Ruminococcus sp. HUN007: one gene and its partner. The protein of the gene in region 2 binds, or shares a complex with, the protein of the main gene of each other region. Links are inferred from orthologs where the notes say so. Each region holds a gene or a part of one and is shown on either strand. Other genes may lie near its edges.

Region 1 (6,504 bases), 270 kb from region 2 along the record:
ACAAGAGCTTTTGTGCTGTCCGTACATCCGAGACCGCAGCCTATCAGCACCGCATCGGATTTTTCTGAAGCTGCAATAAGCATCTCTGCGTTTTCTTCTGTATAGTACCCGTCCTTATCACATTTCACCGGTATATATACCGGTTCAGGAAATGCAGCGGCCATTGTACCGATGTATGCAGGAACAGCGCACTGTCTGAGAAGTCCGAGCCCTGACCTGAGAGCCGCCTTCCCTGAAAGCACCGCTGCTCCGGGCATATTCCTGCATCCTGTAACACTTAACAGAGTTCCGTAAGTTCCCTTGTGTGAATCTGTGCTGCGTCTGACAAGGTGCCTTTTCACAAATTCCCTGTCTGTCACAGTGAAGAAATGATCGTTTACGGACTGTTTAGTCATTATTCTTCTTCAGCTTCATCGAGGTCGATAACGTCTTCAAAGTCATCCTCATTCATAACTGCGTTTTTCTTTGCCTGGCGTTTCTTTACCTTAGCCTGCTTTTCAGGCTTTTCCTTCTTCTCTCCGCCGTTTACAAGGCCTGAGAATTTATCTATAATATCCGGCAGTGTTGAGATCATTGCATTTTCCTTTGTAGCATTGACTGACATCTGAAGTAGCTTTACATCTCCGTCAGGTGAAACACAGATAAAAGCAAGAGGCTGAACGGATACACCTGCACCGGCAGCGCCTCCGAAGAGTTCCTTAGGCTGCTTTGAAGGAAGGTCGGAACCGCCTGAAGCGAAACCGAATGTTACCTTTGATACAGGAATGATAGTTGCCCCTTCTGATGTTTCGATAGGATTGCCGATTATAGTATTTACATCTATCATTTCCCTGATCTTGTCTATGGCAGTACCCATTAAATTATTTACCGGATGATTTTCCATATTTCTTTTCTCCTTTGAAACTGTATTATTTGTTTTTTCCTTATCCTTTTCTTTTAATATCTGAAGCTTGATAAAGCTGATCAGTATTCCGATACCGGCTATAAGTACCGAGCCGGGCTTCAGCTTAAGTTTTGTGCTGAAATCATAAACACTGTTTTTGCTGCTTTCATTGTACTTAAGTCCTATGTTTACATGATCTATGTCCGTTTTAAAATACGATGAAACAAACGCAAGTATGTTGTAGACTCCGGCGCTGAGCACGCCGTAATTTACTGCACATGAAAAAGCGTCCTCATCTGCCACCAGGCAGTCAACACAGACACGTGAAACTTTTATTTTACGCGTAAGTCCGAGAATATCATTCATGGACGACTTTATAAAATCGACCACTGCAGCAAAATTCTCAAGATATTCCTTTATTACGGATTTCTTTTTCTTCTTTGTTTTTTTACTGTTTTTCTCTTTTCCGTCCTCTTCAGTTTTTTCGTTTTCTGCTTTTTTCTTCTTTTTCTTTGACTTCTTTTCTTTCTTCTCCTTTTTCTTCTTCGGTTTATCGGAAGAAAGGATCTCGATGAAAAGATATTTTACACTGTAGTAAAACTCGCCGCCGGTGTACCTTAGGTCAACGCAGGCGCAGATATTGAAAAGCAGAGCGAAAACAAGGAGGATCACAATCAGAACAAGCAATTAATGATCACCCCGTTTATTCATCACCTTCCGGCAGCGGAAGCTGATCTGACTGCATCGCCTTGAGCGGAGGAAGTTCATCGAGTGAAGCGAGGCTGAAACACCTCAGAAAATTCCTCGTGGTCCTGTAGGAGATCGGTCTTCCCGGAACGTCAAGACGTCCTGCTTCCTCAATAAGTCCCTTTTCGGCAAGCTTCTGCATAACAGCAGAGCTGTCAACGCCTCGTACTGCATCTACAAAGCTTTTGGTAACAGGCTGGTTGTACGCCACCACTGCAAGCGTCTCCATCGAAGCAGTTGACAGAGCAGCATTTCGTCCTGTCTCAAAGACCTTCTTTACCGCAGGTGCATATTCAAGCCTTGTGGCAAGCTGATAGGAATCACCAAGCTTAAGCACCTGAAGTGCCGAACCCGTTTCATCATAGCGGTCATTGAGAAGTGTGATTATTTTTTCAAGCGACTCCTGGTCGATCCCGCTTCCTTCTGAAAGCACTGCCTTCGGAACAGGCTCACCGTATGCAAACAGAATAGCCTCTACTGCAGAAATATTTTCAACAAAGCTCATTATGAACTTTTCCTCTCTTTTCGTTTTCCTATAAATGTGATAGTAGTGTTATCATCGCTTATGTAGATACGTCCCGACTTTGTAAGCTCAAGAACGGCAAGAAACGTTGCCACTCGTTCGGAGCGGTCCGTAACACCGTCATAAAGCCCTTCCATATCAGCTGTACCTGTTTTGTAAAGCTGTTTGAGAATACTTATGACCTTGGTCGTCACGGAATACATCTTGTGCTTGACGATGACCCTGAATCTTTCATCAGGTCCCTGGTCACGCACAGGGATCTTTTTAACGTGCATGCCAAGGAAGGCATCGCGGAGTACGGTCGCTTCGTGTACACGCTGATAATCGGACTCTGCTTTTATAACGGCCTGTTTCCTTACAAACATGTCACCGCCGCAGTAGAGTTCCGCAAGCGCAGCTGCCGCCTTTTTACACAGCGCATATTCAATAAGAGCTCCCTGAAGTGCCTTTTTCTCCTCTTCCTCTTCCTCCGGAGCAGGAAGCAGGGCAAGGGTCTTGATGTAGATGAGTCTGGCAGCCATTTCAAGAAATTCGCCGGCCAGTTCAAGATCATGTTCAGCACACTGATCAAGATAGAGCAGATACTGTTCAAGAAGCTTTGATATCTCAATATCATTTATATCAAGCTTGTGCTTGATGACAAGATGAAGAAGAAGATCCAGCGGACCTTCAAATATCTCCAGTTTAAACGAAAGCTTTTCCATAGTCAGAATTACCTGAAAAACAGCGAACAGATAAGGTCGGAGATATTAAGCAGGAAGTATGCGACATACTGTACAGCAATTCCTATAACGCCCCTTAAAGGTCCGAACAGTATGAGCAGTATAAGTCCGAGCGAAATGTAACGAAGGTAAGGTGCGATCTTCCACAGAAACTTCGCAGGAAGGAACTGCATGAGTATGTCACCTCCGTCAAATCCCGGGACCGGAAGCAGAAGAAACAGTGCCAGATTAAGATTAAGTATCATAATATAGCTTATTATCTGTAACGCAGTGTGGCCCCATCTGAGATAGCCAGCCAATACATAAAGGAACGACATTATGAAGGCAAAAAGAAGATTGGAAACCGGTCCTGCAAACGAAACTGCCAGCATACCGAGTTTTTTGTTCTTACATTTAAAGTTGGACGGATTGATGGTAGCGGAACGGCCCCATCCGAATCCTATCAGTATCATGAATATAATACCGAAAAGATCAGCATGAGCAAAAGGATTGAGGGTCAGTTTTCCTTCCTTTTCAGGAGTATCATCACCGAGCTTTACAGCCATCCAGTTTCTTGCATACTGTCTTACCGGAAATACTGTGAACACCATAAGTGCTCCTATAGCAATACGCATTATGCTAAAATCATACATAGATGTACGTAACTCCTTTTTTACAAAGCAAACGTAAAATACAGATCCGTCAGGTTTTTCTCTGATGCGGAAACGGCTGATGATGACTGGATTCTTTTTCGTTTGCTATAATATATACACTTCTATTTTACTTTAATTTCATTAAAAAATCAAGGAAAATGCCTGTTTATTCCAGTTTTCAGAGGTAAAAAAAATTCACTCTTCTGTTATCAGAAGAGTGAATCAGATTTAGTTATTCTGGTAATCAATCAGACTGCGCGAGTCACCTTGCCGGAACGCAGACATCTTGAGCATACATATATATGACAAGGAGTACCATTAACAATTGCCTTAACACGTTTTACGTTTGGCTTCCATGTTCTGTTTGTACGTCTGTGTGAGTGAGAAACCTTGATACCAAAAGTAACGCCCTTTCCGCAGATTTCACATTTTGCCATTTTGCGCACCTCCTTAAACAAATCTTGATGTTTCCGATGAAACATCAGCGTTGCTGAAAACTCAATACATTTTCAACATTCCCAAAACATATAGAGTTTTCAGGAACGCTTTGATAATTATATCATATTTCAGATTAAATTGCAAGAGTTTTTTCAAAGTTTTTTAGCTGTTCCCCGCCTTTTCAGAGAAGGAAGGATTATTTTCATGCCGTACCGATCTGTCAGTTCTTCTCAATTTCTCCCGGAACGGCTATAAGGAACTTGATTTTTATGCCTTCATCCGAGAACATCTTTTCATGTTCAGTTACTGTGTTTTCTTCAAAACCGCTTTCATGCAGATCGTAGGTAATGTATTTTATGCTGTAGCCTGTTTCCTTAAAGTATTCAAGTGAATCGGCAAAAAGCTCATCATCATCGGTCTTGAACCAGAGCTCGCCGCCCTCTTTAAGATAGGTTCTGTAACGAAGAAGCTTTTTCGGATAAGTAAGTCTTCTCTTATTATGCTTTCCGCGCGGCCACGGATTGCAGAAATTGATGTAAATGCGGTCGATTTTATCATTCTCGTCAAACACTTCATCAATGTTCTCTATGTTGTGTACCAGAAGCCTGACATTTTCGATTTTACCGATACCAGCCTTCTCAAACTCGGCAACAGTCTTTCTTCGTGCATAGGCAGCCATTTCGCTTTTGATATCTATAGCCACATAATTAATATTCTGATTTGCCGCAGATACCTGTGAAATAAAACCACCTTTTCCGCAGCCAAGTTCAACGTAAAGCGGCTGATCCTTTGCAAAGCTCTGTCTCCACTTTCCCTTGAGTGCACCCGGATCCTTTACACAGAATTCGCAGGCCTCAAGTTCAGGTCTTGCCCATGGTTTTCTTCTGATCCTCATTATTATTTCATGCCTTTCAGTTTTTGTCGTCAGTTCCCGCAGCAGGAACTGATTCGATCAGTAATCTTGTGTTTTCATACTTCTCGTCATAGTCTTCAGGACGGAATTTATTGCTTATCCTGCTTTTGATGACTTTGAATGTACGTGTGTAATTAAGTGGTTTCATAGTCGGAAACGCCCTTACGATACGTGAAGTTTTTATCTGCTCGGAAAGCTTTTCGTACTTGGCATTTAAGACAAGTACTTCATCCGAGATGTTTTCGCCGAGTGCGATCGACTTGTCATGAAGCAGTGTCGCAATGTAATCGACCTGCTTAAGTCTCATATTGAACTGACGGATATCAGACAGTGTCGCAATAATATCGATAACAATGATCGTCGTTACAACAGCCGCAAAAATATTTCCGCCCAGATAAGGTATTTTTGCCACGAGCTTTTCAATGAGCGGATGCACCACACATATCACCAGTACCGAACCTACTCCCCACAGAAGTGAGATACGAAGACAGATAAATCCGCGGTAGTTGAATTTTTCCTCGGAATAATCCCACCACTTCGCATGGAATGTCTTTTCCATCAGCACTCCGACAAACAGTTCAAAACTTGTGCAGATAGCAACTGAAAGAACGTACAGGACAAGAAAGTCACCCTTAAGAGGGGCAAGTACATGTGTGATTATAATGACACCGAATCCGTATATCGGGCATATGGGACCGTTAAGGAATCCTCTGTTTTCAAATCCTCCGGTCTCAAGTGTACGGTCAACGACCTCAAGGAACCAGCCGAATACTGACCACCATAAAAAATAAAAAAACAGTTCAAAAACTGTATTCTGAAGGAAGCCTACATATATATGCTGCATCTTCCGTCCTCCCTTTTTCATAAATAAAAAAAACACTTTCTATATTATACTTGATAATATAGAAAGTGTCAACCGCAAAGGAAAGCTATTACTTAGTCATGCTTGCAACTTCAGCTGCGAAATCGTCAACCTTCTTTTCGATGCCTTCGCCGCGTTCGTAACGTACACAGTCAACAACCTTGATTGTGCCGCCGAGTTTCTTAGCTTCTGCATCAACGTAGCCCTGAACTGAGAGCTTGTCGTCCTTAACGAATGCCTGTTCGAGGAGACAGTTTTCCTTGAAGAACTTTTCAACCTTACCGTCGATGATCTTGTCCTTAACCTGATCAGGCTTGTTAGCCATCTTAGGATCTTCAGCCATCTGGATCTTCATGATCTTTCTTTCGTTTTCGATTACGTCAGCAGGAACGTTTTCTCTTGTAACGTATGCAGCGCCGAGAGCAGCACTCTGCATAGCAACGTCCTTACCGATAACTGCAACTGCATCTGCAGGGAGTTCTGTTTCCATCTTAACGAGAACGCCGATGCTGCCGCCGTTGTGGATGTATGAAGCGAGCTTGCCTTCGAATCTTACGAAACGACGGATAACGATGTTTTCTCTGATCTTCATACCAGCGAGTTCTGTGAGAACTTCATCAACTGTCTTGTCGCTGCCGCTGAGCTTGCAGGCCTTGAGAGCTTCAACATCAGCCGGGTTAGCTTCGATGATTGTATTTGCAACTGCAGCAACGAAGTCTCTGATATCAGGTGTGTTAGCTGCGAAGTCTGTTTCTGTGTTTACTTCAACAAGTACGCCGACATT
Region 2 (8,944 bases):
TCTATGGTTGCCCATAAAAGATCCTCACATTTCTGTATCGAATCTGCTATCTTTGTCCAGTTTCCTGTAGCAAGAGCTGATTTAAAAGCAACAGCAACTTCATAGTTTGGAATATATGCTTTTTTTCTTTCACTGTCATATCCGAGATATCCAAGATGAATGAGCGCAGTCAGTGCATCATCTCTGGAATTAATAACAGAAAGATCGTTCTGAAACGTTTCTGTATCTACTGATACTCTGCCTCCGTTAAGCATTGTTATAACAGATTCCTTCAGCCCGTCAAAATTAAGGCTGATATATCTGTTTACCGAGGTGAATGCTGATGTATTTTTCCAGTATGATTTAAGCTTGTGTTTTTTCATCGCCAGGCATACCGAATCCGGATTATACATATGGAAGTTCTCGAAAACATAACCATTATACCATTCTTTCACAGAATCAAACGGCATATTGTAGCTCTGGCACAGTTTTCTTACTTCTTCCTCTGTAAATCCGAAATACGAAGCCGTTTCATCCGGATCAGTCATGGTATATTCGATAAAATTATTCAGCGCAGATTCATTTTCAATTTTTTTTATCGGTAAAATACCGGTGATATATCCGATTCCAAGAAACGCCTGCGATTCATTGCTCTTGAAAAGCGAATGAAGAAACTGAAGATATTCATGAACGATTTCCGGACTGTCTGAAAAATTTCTTACGATACAGTCCCACTCATCGATTACAATAACAAATTTTATCCCTGTACAGCCAGTGCTTTTCGTACTCTCATAAATCTGATAAAGCACTGATGATACTGTCTTACTGTAATCAACATCAGGATATTCCTTTTTCAGATCATCATAAAGATATCTTTTAAGTTCACTTACGATCGTCTCTTTATATTCATCTGCGAACGAAGATATATCAAAATGAATAACGTTATACCTGTTAAGGTGTTCTTTATAATCCGCAGATTCGGATATTTCAAGTCCGGCAAAAAGTTCTTCAGAATTGCACCCTCTGCTGTAATAAGCATCGATCATTCTTGCCGCCTGTGATTTTCCAAAACGTCTTGCATGACTTACTGCAATACAGTTCTTTTCCTCACGAAACAACCTGTTTGTCATATTCAGAAGACCCGTCTTATCAATGTAGATCTCACTTGAAACTATCTTCTTAAACTTTTCATTATCCGGATTCAAATAAAGTCCCATCACAGAGCTCCTTTCCTGAATGATTTTCACTTACTATTTCATTATACAATAAATCATGCTCAAAATCTATACTACAGCAAAAAATCAAATCTCACTTACAGTAGCTTTAAGAAATTATACGGGTTATTATTAAACACCTTAAGAGATAAAACATATATTCCCCAATGTGATTTTATTTCTTTACTTTAATTGCATACTAAAACATCAGATACTTCATATAAATATGGCATTCATATTTGCGCATTATGACGATTTTGCTTTTTTGCACGAAAACCATTGATTTTTTTTGATACAATGTAGTTGTAAACAACAATCCGGATTGTTGTTGAAAATTGATAAGTCTATTTATTGGGAGGAGTAAGAATGTTCAATTTTCATAATGAAATCGCTATGCAATTATCTCTTTATCTGCGAGAGGATATCGCTAAATCCGATAATAAAGAGTACACTGCTGATGAAATTGAAACAGGTAAGTTTGCCGAAGCAATGTTATATCTATTAAAAACATGTAGCATCAAAGACACTAAATTCGAAAACCAATGTATCTCAATACTCGATAAAGCATATAATGAGATTGGCGAAGATACAGCTTTGAGTCTTTATAATCGCTTTTTAACTATTTATCAGAATTCTGAAACAAAATTTGTCTCCCAATTGGACAGTAACAACATAATCACTACATGTCCAAATTGTGGTTGTGATATAACAGAAGCCAACAATGCACTAAATGGATTTTGTACTAACTGTACAAGAAGGGGTTTAATTAACTGATATTTTAAAATGTGGGGGTTTTACTATGAAAAAAAGACTAATCACACTTGCTATGTTCTTATCTATATCTTCAATTACTTTATTTACCGGATGCGGTGATGAAGATACAAATTCTTCATCCAATACCGAACAAGTAACACAGGCACCAGTGCAGACTGAACCACCAGTTACTGAAAAAACGAAACTGACGTATCCAGATGCACAGGAAGCTGCTTCAAACTATGTTACAGCAACTTTAGAAGCAATTGATGCTGTAAATATTGTAATTGGTACTGTAAAATATATAAATTTTGACGTAGCAGGACCTATAGGGAATGACGGCAACGATTATTTCAATATAAGAGTAATGGGACATTGTTCGGTACCAGACGATTATGGTCACCTTATTAATACCGACTTTAACATTCAGCTATTAGTAAATGACGAAACTGCTGAATGTCGAGTTTTAAACAGTGAATTTACGTAATAGAATGCCGTACGCACCTTCAAAACGGGCTGTCATAAGACAGCCCGTTTTTTTATAGTAAAGTCCGCCGTAAGGTGGACTTTACCTTTTCGTAAGCGTAATACCAAACGATTCGTATTTTTTCCTTCGTTCTTCAAGGCGATGAAAAGCTTCCTTTTTTTCATCTGAATGAACAGAATCTATTATTTTTTTGGATGACTGATCGATCCAGTTATCAGAATCCAGTTCATTCAATACATTTATTATATAATTCAATCCGTTGACATTCAGTTTATCTATCATAACATGAGCCTGCTGCTGTACTGTCATAAACATTGCCCCCTTGATTATTCGTAATTCATAACTTGAATTATTAACGATTTCTGTTTTCATTTTTATTATAACATCAGTAACAATCTGTGTCAACGAAAAACGCATCAGAAATACGGTCGCTGCCTACGGCAGCAATTACAGTAAACGAATAATTTTCGTTTACTATTAGCCGATATGCTTATGAGCAAACGTAGTTTGCGGATCTGCAAGGATATATATAAATAAACCGGGCTGTCGGAAGACAGTCCGGTTTTTCGATAGTATAGGCCGCCGCAGGCGGGTTATTCATTTTCATCCGGAATATCCACCTGATTCATCTTAAGCAGTTTGGACACGCCGTTCTGCTGCATTGTAACGCCGTAGAGGACGTTGGCAAGTTCCATTGTACCTCTTCTGTGGGTTACGAGGATGAACTGTGTTGTGCTTACGAAATTCTTAAGGTAGAAAGCGTACTTTCTTACGTTTACTTCATCAAGCGCTGCGTCGATCTCGTCGAGGATACAGAACGGTGCAGGTCTGATCTTAAGAATAGCAAAGTAGATAGCGATAGCAACGAAAGCCTGCTCACCACCGGAAAGCGAGATAAGGTTCTTAATGACCTTGCCCGGAGGGGCTACCTTGATCTCGATACCTGATTCAAGAATGTTGTCCGGATCGGTCAGTTCGAGGTCGGCCTTGCCGCCGCCGAACAGATCGACGAAGATCTCCTTGAAGTTTTTGTTGATAAGAGCAAAGTTCTCGGCAAATATCCTCTGCATGTCCGAGGTGAGTTCCTCGATGAGTTTTTCCAGCTCACGCTTGGAATTCTCGACATCCTTGAGCTGTGTCGAAAGGAATTCATATCGTTCCGATACTTCCTTGTATTCCTCAATAGCCGCAACGTTGATGCTGCCGAGAGCCTTTATGGAATTACGAACTTCGCCAAGTCTTTTCTGAGCCTGTCCGACATTTTCAAGCTTTTCCGCCTGATTTTCCGCCTCAGTACGTGTAAGTTCGTAATTTTCCCACAGACGCGTGATTATGCTGTCGTAATCCCTCTGTGTATTTACCTTTTTTTCTTCAAACCTCGACATCTCACGTGAAAGACGTTCCTTGTCCTCGCCGAGTTTCTTTATTCCTGCACGTTTTTCCGAAACAGCAGCTTCATATTTATCATGCTGCTCACCGGAAGCGGTTATACAGCTCCTGTAAACTTCAGTCTGTCCTGATGCCTTTTCAAGCAGTGCCCTGTTCTTTTCAATTTCAGCCCGCTTTTCAGCTATGGTCTTCTCATGACCGGCGATCTGACTTTCAAGCTCTTTTGCGCTCTGGTTCAGATTTCCTGCTTCTGCTTCACAGTGGCTTATCTCCAGCTTTATGGATTCGCAGTTTTTCTCTGCCTCCATGCACCTGATCTTCAGTTCATACAGATGATCGGAAAGCTGCTTCCTCTTTTCCGCCAGTCCTTCCTTCAGGCTCTGGTGTGAATCCGCCTCGCTCTGAGCTGCCTCAAGTTCAGAATTTATCTTTTCAAGTTCCTCAGATGCTGCCGAGAACTGCTCCTGCGCTTCCGCGATGTTCTTTTCAAGTCTGTGTCTGTTGTCAGTATAGTTCCTGTTCTGCTGCTCAGACTGCGCTAAGATCGATTCAAGACTCTTTATCTCTGATCGGAACGTCATTCTGTCTTCGTTTAATTTCTGCTTTGTGTCGTTTTCCGCTTCGATATCAAGACGAAGCTTTTCAGCTTCCGCTCTGACCTTCTGGGCGTCATCCCTTACCTGTGAGACCCTGCCTTCGAGTTCCTTTATTTTTCCGGCAAGTTCATTTATCTCATTCTTTCTCGAAAGAATACCGCCCGACTGAACAGCCGAACCGCCTGTAAACGAACCGCCTGCGTTGATCACCTGACCGTCAAGTGTTACTATGCGGAACCTGTACGAATACTTCTTCGCAATTACTGAAGCATAGTCAATATCCTCGGCAATGACCGTTCTTCCGAGAAGGTTGCTCATGATATTCTTAAAATCGGGATCAGTTTCTACGATTTCGTCGCCGAGCGCTACAAATCCGTCCTCGTTCCGTACGCCGTTTTCACGGAAATCATACGGCTTTACAGATGTGACCGGCAGAAATGTAGCACGGCCCTTTCGCAGTTCCTTGAGTAATGCGATACATCTCTTGGCCGTATCTTCATTCTTTACGATAATGTTCTGAAGAGCACCGCCGAGCGCTGTTTCTATCGCTGTGGTATATTCATCATCAACGGTTATGAGCTGTGACACCGTACCGTAAATACCGGAAATACGCTGGTTTTTCTGAGCCTTCAGTATTTCCTTTACGCTGTAGTTGAGACCCTCCATGCTGTTTTCCATGTCGCTTAAGAGTTTCTCACGCTGCTGTTTTTCCCTCAGTTCAAGAGTAAGATCATCAAACTGCTGTTTCCTTTCGTCAAACGCAGTCTTTTTCTTTTTGTACATCATCGAAAGTCCGGCAAGTCTGTTTTCACTTTCCTTCTCCCGCTCCTCGATGGTATCAAGGGTCTCCTTCGCTGTACGCAGATCTTCCTCATATCCTGCAAGAGTTTTTGCCAGTTCTTCGTTCTGTGCATCGAGTCCGGCAAGCTGACCGTCAAGTTCATCACGTCTTGATGAGGCTGATGCTATAGTGAACTTAAGGTCATTCTGTTTTCTGTACAGTGCATTAAGCTTCGATTCACGGTCCCCGGATTCCTTCTCCGCCCTGCCGGCTTCCTCCTCGATCTCCTTAAAGCTCTTTTCAGCAGAACGAAGTTCATCTTCCGTATCGCGCACCTTCTGCTCGCCTTCGGAAAGTTTGTTTTTAAGAGCAGCCATCTTTTCGGCAACTGCCTTTTTGGCGTTCTCTTCGTTTTCCTGCCTGCTTCTTACAGAAGCGATCATCTCCTCACTGTGACGTATATCATTTTCGCACACAGCAATGCCGGAACGGTAATCTGACGATTCACGCTCCACATCAAGTATGAGCTGCTTGTACTCATCTATTTTCAGCGTGATCTCACGCATCTTGTCATACGCTTCTTTGATGCTCTGCTCTTCACGTTCTTCCTGACTGACGATGTTTTCATACTGGGCAGTATAGATAAGTGAATTCTCCTCTATTTTCTTCAGTGCTTCGCCAAGTTCTTCAAGGTCGTGTATCCAGAGTGAAAGTTCAAGCTTCTTTCTTTCATCAGCGAGAACAAGAAATTTCTCAGCCTTTTCCGACTGCTTTTTCAAAGGTCCCACACGGTCCTCGAGTTCGGACAGAATATCCGTGAGTCTGTTAAGGTTATCCTGTGCCTGTGTGAGCCTGCGTTCAGCCTCTGCCTTTTTGTAGCGGAATTTTGATATGCCGGCTGCCTCTTCAAAAATATCACGGCGTTCCGTGCTTCTGGCACCAACGATCTCGGCTATTCGTCCCTGTCCGATTATAGAATAACCGTCACGGCCAAGTCCCGTATCCATGAAAAGCTCGTTTATGTCCTTGAGTCTGACTGCTTTTCCGTTTATTCTGTATTCGCTGTCACCGTTACGGTAGATCTTTCGTGTAACGGCAACTTCACTGTCATCATGATTGAGCTCGCCTGTGCTGTTGTCTATCGTAAGAGTAACAGAGGCAAAGCCTGCCGGTTTTCTTGCTGTAGTACCGGAAAAAATAACATCTTCCATCTTGTTTCCGCGGAGCGTTTTTGTGGACTGTTCGCCCAGTACCCATCTTACCGCGTCACCAATATTACTTTTTCCGCTGCCGTTAGGCCCTACTACACCTGTAAGTCCCTTGTCAAATGAAAGTACAACTTTATCCGGAAAGGACTTGAAGCCGTGGAGTTCAAGTGATTTTAAATACATTTATTTCTTCCCTCTGGTCCGAAGGAACGATCTTTATTCTGATCCCCTTCTGACTGAAATAATCAATGTTTGATCGTTTCTGTCCGGTCACCTTGCTTACGAGCTCAGGTCTGACCTCGATCCTGTACTCCCCTTCTCCGCAAAGCATTCCGTCAAGAATGTTTCTGTATTTTCTGCTTTCACACAGTTCCCTGAAGGCGGGATGATAATAGCCGCCCGCCATTTCACATTCAACCGTTTCAGATGCGTGAAGCCCGCATTTTATTATCCTTATGCCTGCAGCCTCAAAACGTTCCATGTATCCGCAGACATATCCCACCATCTCGTCAAGGCTGTACGTTCTGTACTCGCCGGACTTAAAAAGTTCAGAAAGCTTTGTTCCTTCGAGTATGACAGTCGGGTATATTCTTACAGTATCCGGCTTTAATGCGATGATCCTGCGGACCGTCATGCCGTCCTTTTCAGGAGATGAACCGTAGAGTCCGGTCATCATCTGGTGCCCCAGTTCAAAACCGTATTTTCTGATAAGCTCCGATGCCTTAACGACATCATCTGCACTGTGTCCGCGCTCATTGAGCTTCAGAACTTCATCGTCCATACTCTGACATCCGAGCTCGATGGCTGTAACACCGTAGTGTTTTAAGCTTTCCAGTATGTTTTCATCAATACAGTCCGGCCTTGTTGAAACACGTATACCGCCGAAACCGTCTTCCCCTAAAAAACTCCTGAACACTTTCAAGAAGTTCATTGCGGTAGTCTTCCGGAACGGCAGTGAAACTTCCGCCGAAAAAAGCTATCTCGCAGTTTTTCCTGTCCTTAATATATGAAAGCGCTTCAAGACAGGTCCTGCGCACCTCATCACCCGTCGGCGGCTTCACCGCACCGCTTATGGTGTGCTGATTGCAGAAACTGCACATGTGCGGACAGCCGGTATGCGGAATGAAAACTGAAATATTACTGTGCTTCATTGTAACCCATCAGTTTCAGTGCTTCCTTTGCAGCCATCTGTTCCGCTTCCTTCTTGCTGCGTCCGACACCGACACCGATCACGTTGGAATTAAGGCATACATTTACTGTAAAGGCCTTGTTGTGATCCGGACCTGTCTGGTCAGCTATAACGTACTCGACCTTTTCCTCCGGATTCTGCTGTATAACTTCCTGAAGAATAGTTTTGTAGTCGCTGAAAGCCGCATTCTTCTGTGCTTCAATGTCTTCCGGAATGAATCTGAGAATATGTGTTCTCGCTGCTTCCAGACCACCGTCAAGGAATATCGCAGCGATCAGGGCTTCGAAAGCATCTGCAAGTATCGACGCTCTTTCACGTCCGCCTGTGTTTTCCTCACCCTTGCCGAGAAGAAGATATTTTCCCAGATTGATCTTCTGTGCAAAAATATGAAGAGATTTTTCACATACAAGCGACGCCCTTATCTTCGTAAGCTCGCCTTCCGGAAGATGCGAAAAATGCTCAAAAAGATACTGTGACACAACGATGGAAAGAACACTGTCGCCCAGGAACTCAAGACGTTCGTTGCTGCGGCGGTTTCTTCTGCATTCGTTTGCGTATGATGAATGTGAAAGCGCTTCATGCAGAAGCTTTTTATCCTTAAAAGTGTATTTTATACTTTCCTCAAGCTCGGTCAAATCATTCAGCTCCCTTCTGCATTTCAAGATATGATGATATACGTTCCGATACTCCTGTTTCCACGCACTCCTTAGCCTGACGGATGGCATTGTAGAAAGCCTTGCCGTCCGAGCTTCCGTGTGCTTTTATAACGGTGCCCTGAATACCCATGAGTACTGCACCGCCGACTTCGGAATAATCCATTTTCTTTTTGAATTCATTTACCTGATCCATAAGAAGGCCTGCAGCGATCTTTGTCTTCAGATTCTTCGTGAGCATATTCTTAAGTGTTTTGCCGAAGTAAAGTCCCATGCCCTCGTAAAGCTTCAGAGCAATGTTGCCCGTATAACCGTCAGCAACGAGTACATCGCACTTCGAGAACGGCATGTCACGGGCTTCAATGTTACCCACAAAGTTTACAGGTGACTTTTCGAGAAGCCTGTAGGTCTCGATCTCCAGTTCACGTCCCTTTGTCTCCTCGGCACCGATGTTCAGAAGTCCCACTCTCGGCTCCTTTATGCCCATTACCTTTTCCATGTAGGCCGAGCCCATAAGTCCGAACTGAACAAGCGCTTCCGGACGGCATTCCGTATTTGCACCGCCGTCAAGAAGCATGAAGTATCCGTCCTTTGCAGGCATAATAGGAGCAAGAGCTGCACGCTTAACGCCTTTAAGTCTCTTTGCAATGAATGTAGCCCCTACAACGAGCGCACCGGTGCTTCCGGCACTTACA

Evidence for each region. Proteins that work in one complex are often made in the same cells at the same time.
Region 1: the proteins of smc (region 2) and CC97_RS17610 are in contact, whole or in part, in a crystal structure (PDB 3ZGX), measured with the Bacillus subtilis proteins. The link is inferred for Ruminococcus sp. HUN007 from one-to-one orthologs.

Annotation. Positions count from the first base shown.
Region 1 is NZ_JOOA01000002.1:3,108,153-3,114,656, reverse strand. The notes cover bases 997-3,976. They hold CC97_RS17610 (ScpA family protein), read right to left. Parts: upstream 2,858-3,976; coding sequence 2,135-2,857; downstream 997-2,134. Other genes in these bases: rpmB (50S ribosomal protein L28), read right to left, coding at 3,756-3,944; CC97_RS17605 (site-2 protease family protein), read right to left, coding at 2,866-3,507; scpB (SMC-Scp complex subunit ScpB), read right to left, coding at 1,587-2,135; ytfJ (GerW family sporulation protein), read right to left, coding at 997-1,570. Also shown: CC97_RS17625 (NAD(P)H-hydrate dehydratase), read right to left, coding at 1-395; more of ytfJ, read right to left, coding at 395-996; tRNA (guanosine(46)-N7)-methyltransferase TrmB, read right to left, coding at 4,166-4,840; CC97_RS17590 (putative ABC transporter permease), read right to left, coding at 4,857-5,702; tsf (translation elongation factor Ts), read right to left, coding at 5,791-6,504. UniProt on the Bacillus subtilis protein: Participates in chromosomal partition during cell division. May act via the formation of a condensin-like complex containing Smc and ScpB that pull DNA away from mid-cell into both cell halves.
Region 2 is NZ_JOOA01000002.1:2,838,292-2,847,235, reverse strand. What follows is about bases 2,827-6,990. They hold smc (chromosome segregation protein SMC), read right to left. Parts: upstream 6,591-6,990; coding sequence 3,027-6,590; downstream 2,827-3,026. Other genes in these bases: CC97_RS16395 (radical SAM protein), read right to left, coding at 6,571-6,990. In the rest of the region: CC97_RS16420 (AAA family ATPase), read right to left, coding at 1-1,196; CC97_RS16415 (hypothetical protein), read left to right, coding at 1,560-1,967; CC97_RS16410 (hypothetical protein), read left to right, coding at 1,993-2,433; CC97_RS16405 (hypothetical protein), read right to left, coding at 2,515-2,742; more of CC97_RS16395, read right to left, coding at 6,991-7,338; CC97_RS21135 (hypothetical protein), read right to left, coding at 7,253-7,558; rnc (ribonuclease III), read right to left, coding at 7,545-8,231; phosphate acyltransferase PlsX, read right to left, coding at 8,233-8,944. UniProt on the Bacillus subtilis protein: Required for chromosome condensation and partitioning.